Regions from separate parts of the Arthrobacter sp. UYCu723 genome, predicted to be linked through region 3. Evidence: riboswitches for the same ligand, from Rfam matches in the RefSeq annotation. Region 3 holds a riboswitch; each other region holds the start of a gene.
What was found. Region 3 has a riboswitch for S-adenosylmethionine ahead of ACVWZ8_RS01265 (bifunctional o-acetylhomoserine/o-acetylserine sulfhydrylase). Riboswitches for the same ligand answer to the same signal wherever they lie in the genome.
Positions count from the first base shown of each region.

Region 1 (3,262 bases), 1.8 Mb from region 3:
CAACGGCACGGCGAGCAGCCGGACGAGGCCGAACAGGAGGACCGGCAGACCGGTGATGAGTACGCCGGGGAGGAGCAGGCCCGGGTGGATTCCCGGCTCAGCTGAGTCAAACCAGGGCATGGGCGTATGCTCCGGTTCCCTGCCGGAATGACGCAGGATTGAAGGACGGCAGGTTGAAGGAGGCCAGCACGGCGTCGAGCAGCTCGGGCGCCGCTTCGCTGTGGGCGCCAAACCGGGCGTTCATTTCCAGCACCACCGGAGTCCCGTCGGCCCGGCGGCGGACGGTAAGTTCGACCGGGCCGGTCAGCCCCAGCGAACGGACGGCGGCCATCGCCACATTGCCCACATCCATTGCCTCCCCGGCCGCGGCGCGGCGGACGGCTATCGCGTTGACCACGTCCTGATCTGCGCGCCCGGTCTTTTCCACCACGACCGCAAACGGGGCCGTACCGTTGTGGGCGGGGGTTCCGAAGACCACGGGCACATATTCCGTTCCGGGAATGTATTCCTGCACGATCTGCCCGTCCGGCAGTCCTGCCCAGTCGACGTCCACGCTTCCGTCCACGACAATCACCCCGCATCCGCCGCGGGAAACCCGGGGCTTGACGACCACGGGGCCGTCCAGCGCGGCCATCGCTGCGTTGGCGCCGGCAAAGTCCCCGGGGACTCCGAACCGCGGGACCGGGACCCCGGCCGACCGCAAGAGCCAGGCTGTGAAGAGCCTATCGCTGGCGACAGCCACCGGCCCGGGCTCGCCTGTGATAACACGGACGTCCCTTCCGAAACCCGCGCGGGCCGCCGAGACTTGCATCAGTTCCTCGCCGGAAGTCGGGATGACCAAATTTATTCCCTCCCGTGCGACCAGCCGGCGCAAAACCGGGATCAGTTCAGGGTCAGCGGCCGGGGGTACCCTGACAGCGGTGACGCCGGTCCCTTCCGGCAGTTCGCGGGCGTCAGCGCCCAGGAAGGGAATGCCCCGGGACCGCAGCTGGGCGGCGAGGGCCAGGCCGGCAGGGCCGCCGGCGCCGGTAATCAGGACACGGGGTTTCACAGTTTCTCCATTCAGTTCTGAGACGGCGGACAGGGCCTGGCATGACCCTGCGCGGTACCCCCTCAAGTTGCGGCGGTTGGCACTTTGAGACCTCTCGGGACCTGTTGCCTGCCTCCCAGTAAAGGCGAGCGACGTATCAGAAGACCCGAGTAGGCGCTACTCGAAACTGTCCCCGGCGGAGATAGTCGGCCGGACAGGTAGATACGTATATTCAGCCGCTGGCTACCCCGACGGACCGCTCCGGTCAAAACACTGCCTGACGTCTCCCGACCGGCTCCGCCGGCTCCGCCGGCAGCGCCGGGAGACGGTTACGGTTACGGAACATGACGAGGGCGGCGGTGCGGGCCAGCCCTGCAGATGTTACGTTTTTGGGGAGTAATGAGAACCGGCGCCAAGCCCTGACTGGCCGGTCGGCAACCCTCCCTTTCGCGGCGGGGTGCCTCAGGTGAATACTCGGCATATCGACCCATTCGAGCTGCAAGCGTGAAAGAAGGAGTACCGTCGTGCCTGACGCATCCGCCCCCGCTGTCCCCACCACAGCACCCGCCCCGTCCGCAGCCGTCCCCGGCGCAGCCGCCGAGGAAAAGCTGGCCTACCGCCTGTTCACCGGCCCCGACGACCGCTCCTTCTGCGAGCGCGTTTCGGCGGCGCTGGCCGAAGGCTACGTGCTGCACGGAAGCCCCTCCGCCGCCTTCAACGGCAGCAGCGTCATCGTCGCCCAGGCCGTGGTGCTGCCGGCCGCAATTGCCAGCGCGGACGCCGCCGTCGCCGACGCGGTCGAAGGCCTGGGAATTGACGGCGTCGGCTACGAAGAGACCATCGAGGGCCACGCGTGAGCTACGCCGGAGACCTGGACCCGCAGGAAGCCTGGGCCAAGCTGGAGGCGGGCGCCATCCTGGTGGACGTCCGCACCGAGGCGGAATGGGCCCACATCGGCATCCCGGACACGAAAGCGACGGAAAATGATCCGCTCTTCATCCAGTGGAGCCTGGCCGGCGGCATCCCCAATTCGCAGTTCGTGAAGCAACTGAAGCAGCAGGCGCCGGAGGATTCCGGTACCGAGTTGGTGTTCCTCTGCCGTTCAGGTGCCCGCTCCATCGCCGCCGCAACCGCCGCCACCGAGGCCGGCTTCACCTCCTACAACGTCCTCGAGGGCTTCGAAGGCGAGCCCGACCGCTACGGCGAACGGACCGTCAACGGCTGGAAGAACCGCGGCCTGCCCACCAACCTCGGAAAGAACTAAGTGACTTTCAATCCCGACGCCGCCGGCTGGAGCCCCGACACCCAGGCTGTCCGCGGCGGACTTGACCGCACCGGCTTCCAGGAAACCACCGAGCCGGTCTTCCTCAATTCCGGCTTCGTCTACGAATCCGCCGCCGCCGCCGAGCGCGCCTTCACCGGCGAGGACGAGCGCTTCGTCTACTCCCGCTACGGAAACCCCTCGGTGGCGACCTTCCAGGAACGGCTCCGGCTGCTCGAGGGCACCGAGGCGTGCTTTGCGACGGCGTCCGGCATGTCCGCGGTGTTCACCGCGCTCGGCGCGCTGCTGGGCGCCGGGGACCGTGTGGTCGCCGCCCGCTCGCTGTTCGGCTCCTGCTTTGTGATCCTCAACGAAATCCTGCCGCGCTGGGGTGTGGAAACGGTCTTCGTCGACGGGCCGGACCTGGAGCAGTGGCGCGAGGCGTTGTCGGAGCCGACCACCGCGGTCTTCTTCGAGTCGCCATCGAACCCGATGCAGGAGATTGTGGACATCGCCGCCGTGAGCGAACTGGCCCATGCTGCCGGGGCGACCGTCGTCGTCGACAACGTCTTCGCCACCCCCCTGCTGCAGCGCTGCGGGGACCTCGGCGCGGACGTGGTGGTCTACTCCGGCACCAAGCACATCGACGGCCAGGGCCGGGTGCTCGGCGGGGCGATCCTGGGCACGAAGGCATTCATTGACGGGCCCGTCAAGCAGCTCATGCGGCACACTGGACCCGCCCTGTCCGCCTTCAACGCGTGGGTGCTGACCAAGGGCCTGGAGACCATGGCGCTGCGCGTCAACCATTCCTCGGCGTCCGCCCTGCGGCTGGCCGAATGGCTCGAGGAGCAGCCCGCGGTCAGCGCGGTGTTGTACCCGCTGCTGAAATCCCACCCGCAGTACGAGCTCGCGGCCAGGCAGATGACGGCCGGCGGCACCGTGCTCACGCTGGAACTTTCCCCGTCCCCCGG
Region 1 covers NZ_JBSSBW010000001.1:2,079,007-2,082,268, reverse strand. Annotated here, with positions in the region: gene ACVWZ8_RS09770 (glycosyltransferase) at 1-120, opposite strand, end outside; gene ACVWZ8_RS09765 (ATP-grasp domain-containing protein) at 107-1,051, opposite strand; SAM riboswitch class IV at 1,426-1,541, shown strand; gene ACVWZ8_RS09760 (DUF1737 domain-containing protein) at 1,639-1,887, shown strand; gene ACVWZ8_RS09755 (rhodanese-like domain-containing protein) at 1,884-2,294, shown strand; gene ACVWZ8_RS09750 (O-succinylhomoserine sulfhydrylase) at 2,295-3,262, shown strand, end outside.
Region 1: linked by a shared signal. The riboswitch ahead of ACVWZ8_RS09760 (DUF1737 domain-containing protein) and the one ahead of ACVWZ8_RS01265 (bifunctional o-acetylhomoserine/o-acetylserine sulfhydrylase) in region 3 are both predicted to bind S-adenosylmethionine.

Region 2 (3,262 bases), 2.8 Mb from region 3:
AGCGCCTCAACCCGGGCCTCGACGACCTGCTGTAAGGTCCCGCGCTCAAGATATCCCGAAGGTCGATGCATCACTCTGGCCACGGCAGCGGGCCTGAGTGCCTGTCGCGACGCGGCCTGGACCTTTTCTGGGAGGAGAACAGCCATGTCCGGAACACATCCAACGGCGGATCCCGCATCCGGGGACTCCGGATCGGGGCCGGTGCTACTGGCGCTCATTGCGAGGTACCGGGATCTGGACCACGATTCGGCTGCGCGGCTGCATGCTGTCTCCACCGAGCTAGCCCCGGACCTCCTCGCCAGCAGTCCCGCCGTTTCCGGATCGCTGGTCTTGTCCACCTGCAACCGCTTCGAAATCTATTGCGAAGTCCCCTCGGCCCGGGACGTTGAGTCCGCGCGGTCCGATGCGCTGGCCGCCCTCTGCCGCTGCTCCGGCCTGCCGGCCGCCCTGCTCACGTCGCATTTCGAGTACGTCCAGGGCGCGTCGGTCCCCGCGCACCTCTTCGCGGTGGCGGCAGGACTGGATTCCGTTGTGGTCGGTGAGCGCCAGGTGTCCGGCCAGGTCCGCCGCGCCCTCGCCGACGCCCAGCTGGCGGGTACGGCCGGCGGACGGTTGAGTCGGCTGTTTCAAGCGGCCTCCCGCGTTTCCAAGGCGGTAGGGGCGCGGACAGCCCTCAGCGCCGCCGGACGATCCATCGCCACCGTCGCCCTGGATCTGGCAGCCATAGGATCCAGCCAGGGAAGCCTGGCCGGGGCATCCGTGGTCCTGGTAGGCACGGGTGCCTACGCCGCGCACGTGGCGGAACTCCTGAGAAGCAGGCAATGCATCAGTGTTGCCGTCTACTCCCACTCCGGGCGGGCCGCTGCATTTGCGGCCGCCCGGGGCGGAACGCCGCTGACAGAGCGGGAGCTGCCCGCCGCCGCCGCCGCGGCAGATGTCATCATCGGCAGCAGCGGCACCGGGGCTCGCATTGGCGCCGCCAGCTTGGCGCGCTGGAGGCAGGACGCAGCCCGTCCGCTTACCGTCATTGACTTGGCTCCCAGCCACGATTTCGACCCGCACGTGGCGGACCTGCCGGGCGTCGAACTGATCACGCTGGGATCCGTGCAGCTTGCCGCTCCCCCAGCGGACGCCGAAGCACTTCGCCTCGCCCATGCCCTGGTCAGGCAGGCTGCCCGGCAATTCGAGGAGCAGGAAGCGATCCGCGCCGTCGACGCCGCCGTCGTTGCCCTGCGCCGGTACATCCAGGACGTCCTCGACGCCGAAATGGAGCGGGTCAGACGGCAACACGGCGGTGGCGCCCCGGCTGAGGACGTGAACATCGCCCTGCGCCGCATCGTCCGGCGGCTGCTCCATACCCCGACCGTCCGGGCCAGGGAGCTGGCCACCGCCGGCCGCCAGGCCGACTACACGGCAGCCCTGGAGGCCTTGTTCGGCCTTGATGTCCAGCTCAGCAGCGCAGCCAGCGCCGCGCCGTAGGCCGCGACGCACCAAAGGCACCAGCCACTGCGGTGCGTAACAAAGCGCTTCACATTCCTGCCCTGCCTTTTCCGCGGCGGCCGGGATGTCCTAGGCTCGAAGCAGGTCACGAGTGCCAGCGCTAAACCCCGGTTTGCTGGCCGGCAACCCTCCATTCGCGGTGGGGTGCCCCGGGTGACGACCTGGCCGGTCCGGAACGGACGCGGCAAGCGCGGATCCCCGGTGCTTGGGGTCCTTTTTCGAGCGAGGTCCCATGACGACTGCCACTTTTCCCGCCACCTTTCCTGCCACTTTTCCTGCCTCCGGCGGGGTCCGCCCCGCCTCCGCAGCGGCGCTCCCCGACCGCTTCGCCGTCGCCGGCAGGCCGCTCGCCGCGGTCACCGGGGCGGAGATCCAGGCCCCGCTGATCCAGGGCGGACACGTCCGCTACGCCAACCTGGACTACGGAGCCTCCGCCCCCGCACTGTCCGTGGTGTCGGCCTACTTGAACGAGATCCTGCCGTTCTACGCCAGCGTCCACCGCGGCGCCGGCTACGCCTCCCAGATCAGCACCTCCGTGTACGAAAACGCCCGCACCATCGTTCGCGAGTTTGTTGGCGGCCGCCCGGGCGACTCCGTGATCTTCACCCGCAACACCACCGACTCGCTGAACCTGCTGGCCGGCTGCCTGCCGGTCAGCGACGGCAGGCACACCGGGGAGGTTCTCTACCTCGATATCGAGCACCACGCCAACCTGCTGCCCTGGCAGACCGTGCCGCACCGCAGCGTCGTGGCCGCCCCCACCCTTGCCGCGACCCTGGACAAGCTGCGCGAACAGCTGGCGCAAGGCGGCATCAGCCTGCTCGCCGTCACCGGCGCCTCCAACGTCACCGGCGAGATCCTGCCCATCCGCACCCTGGCCTCCCTTGCCCACGAGTACGGCGCCCGGATCGTCGTCGATGCCGCCCAGCTCGCCCCGCACCGGCGCATCGACATCACCGCGGACGACGTCGACTACCTCGCCTTCTCCGGCCACAAGCTCTACGCGCCGTTCGGTTCCGGCGTGCTGGTGGGGCGCCCGGACTGGCTCGACGCCGGCACCCCGCACCTGGCCGGCGGCGGAGCCGTCAGCGACGCCAGGCTGGACACGGTCAGCTGGACCACAGGCCCGGCCCGGCACGAGGGCGGCTCCCCCAATGTGTTGGGCGCGGCAACACTGGCCCGGGCCACCCAGGTGATTGCCGCCCTGGACCAGACGCAGTGGTACGCCCACGAGGACACCATCCGCTCCTTCGTCGTCGAGGGTCTCCAGCAGATCGACGGCGTGACGGTCCACCGGATCTTCGCGGACACGGACCCTGAAGGCGACGGGCAGGGCGCCGGCATGATCGGCGTCGTCAATTTTTCCGTCGAAGGCTACGACGCCGGCCTCGTTGCCGCCTACCTTTCCGCCGAACACGGCATCGGACTGCGTGACGGCCGGTTCTGCGCCCACCCGCTGCTCAAGCGGCTCGGCCTGCCCTCGGGCTCGCTGCGGGCCAGCTTCGGCCTCGGCTCGCGGCTCGAGGATGCGCAGCGGCTGCTCGCCGGTATCCAGGAGCTGCGGCGGACCGGCCTCGGCTGGGACTACGTGGTGGATGCCGGCCGCTGGGTGCCGTCCAACGACGCCCGCAGCTACCCTCACTGGGCACCGAACACGCCGGGGACCGCCGGCGCCGCGCCGTGCGCGGTGGCGGAGTAGGCCTCCGCGGTAACCCCACGTGCGGTAAATTCGAAGGGTACCAACCGGACCTGCCCGAAGGAG
Region 2 covers NZ_JBSSBW010000001.1:3,076,761-3,080,022, reverse strand. Annotated here, with positions in the region: gene hisN (histidinol-phosphatase) at 1-35, shown strand, start outside; gene ACVWZ8_RS14485 (glutamyl-tRNA reductase) at 145-1,479, shown strand; SAM riboswitch class IV at 1,584-1,697, shown strand; gene ACVWZ8_RS14480 (aminotransferase class V-fold PLP-dependent enzyme) at 1,733-3,199, shown strand.
Region 2: linked by a shared signal. The riboswitch ahead of ACVWZ8_RS14480 (aminotransferase class V-fold PLP-dependent enzyme) and the one ahead of ACVWZ8_RS01265 (bifunctional o-acetylhomoserine/o-acetylserine sulfhydrylase) in region 3 are both predicted to bind S-adenosylmethionine.

Region 3 (3,262 bases):
GTGGGCTACCTGCTGGACCGGCTGGGCAAGTTCGGCTGGAGCATGCCCGTGGCAATCTTTGCCAGCTCCATGCTGCGCGGCAGCTACCACCTGTACCAGGGCTTCGGGCCGTTCATCGGCAATGCGGTCATGGGAGTGATCTTCGCGCTGATTTACACCCGGACCCGCCGGGTGATGCCGCTCGTCATTGCCCACGCGCTGCTGGACATCGTGGCGTTCGTCGGGTTCAGCCTCTTCGGCAAGGCCATCGGTCTGGGCTGAGCCGGCCCGGGCTGAGGCGCCCGCGGCCGGCGCGCCAGGCCGGCCGTTAAACGATCTCGGCCGCCATCAATGGGTGACGTCATTGGCACCCGCTGATGGCGGCCGAAGTGTTAGGGCAGTGAAGGCCTCAGATGGTGACGGCTCCGGAAGCGGTTTCGAAGGTGACGGAGAGGATGCCGGGCGTGCCATGCGGGGCAAGCCAGTTGACGGCGACATCTTCCAGCGGCTTCTCCACCTGTTCACCCAGCCATTCCGTGACGCGGTCTGCCGAGCCGGCGATGGTCAGGGACGTCATCTTGACGTCGCTCGGGTAGGCGTTGGAGGGGTGCAGCTCCGGATCGCCCTCCCACTTGAGCATGTACGGGACCTGGGGGTCGGCGATGAGTCCCAGGATGCCGATCTGCTTCCAGACCAGCTCGCGGCCGTCGGGGAACTTCCGGTTGCCGTTGACGGCAGCGCGGCCGAGCCGCTCTTCGAACGGTGCCAGGTCGTCAACCTCGACGCACCAGCCCATCCAGCCGCCGCCCGCTTCGGAGCGGGCGCGTACGGCTTGGCCGAAGGGAGCCTTGTCCGAAGCCGGGTGGTTCAGGACCTCGACGACTTCCAGGTACTTGTGTCCCGCGAGCGGGATAATCATGTTGCGGGTCCCGAAACGGGGGTGTACTCCGCCCTTTACGGCTTCGACGCCGAGGGCAGACGCAATACGGTCGGTGGTGGCTGCCAAACCATCTCGTTCACAGGCGTAAGAAACGTGATCCATGCGCATGCCATCATCTTGGCACTTTGTGATGGAGCTCTCAGCTTAGGGCATCCTAAGCGAGATGGGATGTCATTCTGTGGTGGTGCGGGCGCCATCGTTGCGCCCGTCACGGCAGGACTCCGCCCGCGGACCCGGGGTGCCGGAGGGCGGGCTTCATCTTTGTCACAAAGCTATCCAAGGCCCGGGGAGCGTTCCTACACTGAAGCCAGGTCATGAGTGCCAGCGGATAGCCCCGGCTTGCTGGCCGGCAACCCTCGTATCGCGGTGGGGTGCCCCGGGTGAAGACCTGGCCGTCCGGCGCCCGCCGGAGGGCAAGCGCGGCGCCTGCACCGCCCCCGGGCCGATGGCCTGTGGGGTGGGCTGTGCCCGGTCCTTGAGGAGTATTCCGATGTCCAATGCCTGGTCCTTCGAAACCCGCCAGATCCACGCCGGCCAGGAACCGGACAGCGCCACCGGCGCGCGTTCCCTGCCCATCTACCAGACGACGTCGTTCGTGTTCCCCAGCGCCGAAAGCGCCGCCAACCGCTTCGCGCTTGCCGAACTCGCCCCCATCTACACCCGGATCGGCAATCCCACCCAGGATGCCGTGGAACAGCGGGTGGCCAGCCTTGAGGGCGGCCTCGCGGCCCTGCTGCTGAGCTCCGGCCAGGCCGCGGAGACCTTCGCGATCCTGAACGTCGCCGAGGCCGGCGACCATGTGGTGGCCAGCCCCAGCCTGTACGGCGGAACCTACAACCTGCTGGCCCACACGCTGAAGAAGTTCGGCATCTCCGTGACCTTCGTGGAGGATCCGGACAACCTGGAGCAGTGGCGCGACGCCGTCCGGCCCAACACCAAGCTGTTCTTCGGCGAAGTGGTCTCCAACCCCCGCCAGGACGTCCTGGACATCGAGGGCGTCTCGAAGGTAGCCCACGAGGCCGGTGTCCCGCTGATCGTGGACAACACCCTCTCCACGCCGTACCTGATCCGGCCGATCGAGTGGGGCGCTGACATCGTGGTGCACTCCGCCACCAAGTACCTCGGCGGCCACGGCGCCGCAATCGCCGGCGTGATCGTGGACTCCGGCAACTTCGACTTCGGGAAGGACCCGGAGCGGTTCCCCGGCTTCAACACGCCGGACCCCACGTATAACGGACTCGTCTACGCCCGGGACCTCGGCAAGGACGGCGCCCTCGGCGCGAATCTCTCCTACATCCTCAAGGCCCGCGTCCAGCTCCTGCGCGACCTCGGCTCCGCCGTGTCGCCGTTCAACGCCTTCCTCATCGCCCAGGGGATCGAGACCCTGAGCCTGCGCGTCGAGCGCCACGTCGCCAACGCCACCAAGGTGGCCGAATGGCTCGAGGCCAGGGACGACGTCGAATCGGTCGCCTATGCGGGGCTGCCGTCCAGCCCCTGGTACGAGCGCGGCCGCAAGTACGGCCCCAAGGGGACGGGCGCCGTCGTGGCGTTCAACATCGCCGGGGGAGCGGAGGCCGGCAAGCGCTTCGTCGACGCCCTCGAACTGCACTCGCACGTCGCGAACATCGGCGACGTGCGCTCGCTGGTCATCCACCCGGCGTCGACCACCCACAGCCAGCTGTCGCCGGAACAGCAGACAATTGCCGGCGTCAATCCTGGACTCGTACGGCTTTCGGTGGGTCTGGAACACATTGACGACATCATCGCGGACCTCGACGCCGGCTTCCGCGCGGCCAAGGGCGTCTGAGTCCGCCGGTTCCCGGCACCCCTGCCGCGCAGGGGTGCCGGGAACCACGGCCTCGAGTCACATAGCCGTCATAATCTTCGCCACAACGGCGCCTCGTTTCGTAAGCTAGTGGCAGGTCATGAGTGCCAGTGACAGCCCCGGCTTGCTGGCCGGCAACCCTCCTTTTGCGGCGGGGTGCCCCGGGTGAAGACCTGGCCTGCCGGTCTGCCGACGGCGGGCAAGCGCGAAGTTAGGTCCTCACATGACGATTGCCGTCACCCGCACGGGTGTACCCGGAAGCAAAACCGCCCATATGCCAGCCACCGGCCCGGTCGTCGCGGTGCCCGAAACAGTGCCTGGCGCAGTGCCCGAAACACTGCCCGAAACAGTGCCCGGCGCAGTGCCCGATACCGTGCCCGACGGGACCGTCCGGTACCTCCGGATCGGCGGCCTGGAACTCGAATCCGGCGCCCGGCTGCCCGATGTCACCCTCGCCTATGAAACGTGGGGGACCCTCAACGCGGACCGCTCCAATGCGGTGCTGATCGAGCATGCCC
Region 3 covers NZ_JBSSBW010000001.1:267,713-270,974, reverse strand. Annotated here, with positions in the region: gene ACVWZ8_RS01275 (CPBP family intramembrane glutamic endopeptidase) at 1-261, shown strand, start outside; gene ACVWZ8_RS01270 (VOC family protein) at 389-1,027, opposite strand; SAM riboswitch class IV at 1,230-1,345, shown strand; gene ACVWZ8_RS01265 (bifunctional o-acetylhomoserine/o-acetylserine sulfhydrylase) at 1,410-2,726, shown strand; SAM riboswitch class IV at 2,841-2,956, shown strand; gene metX (homoserine O-acetyltransferase MetX) at 2,968-3,262, shown strand, end outside.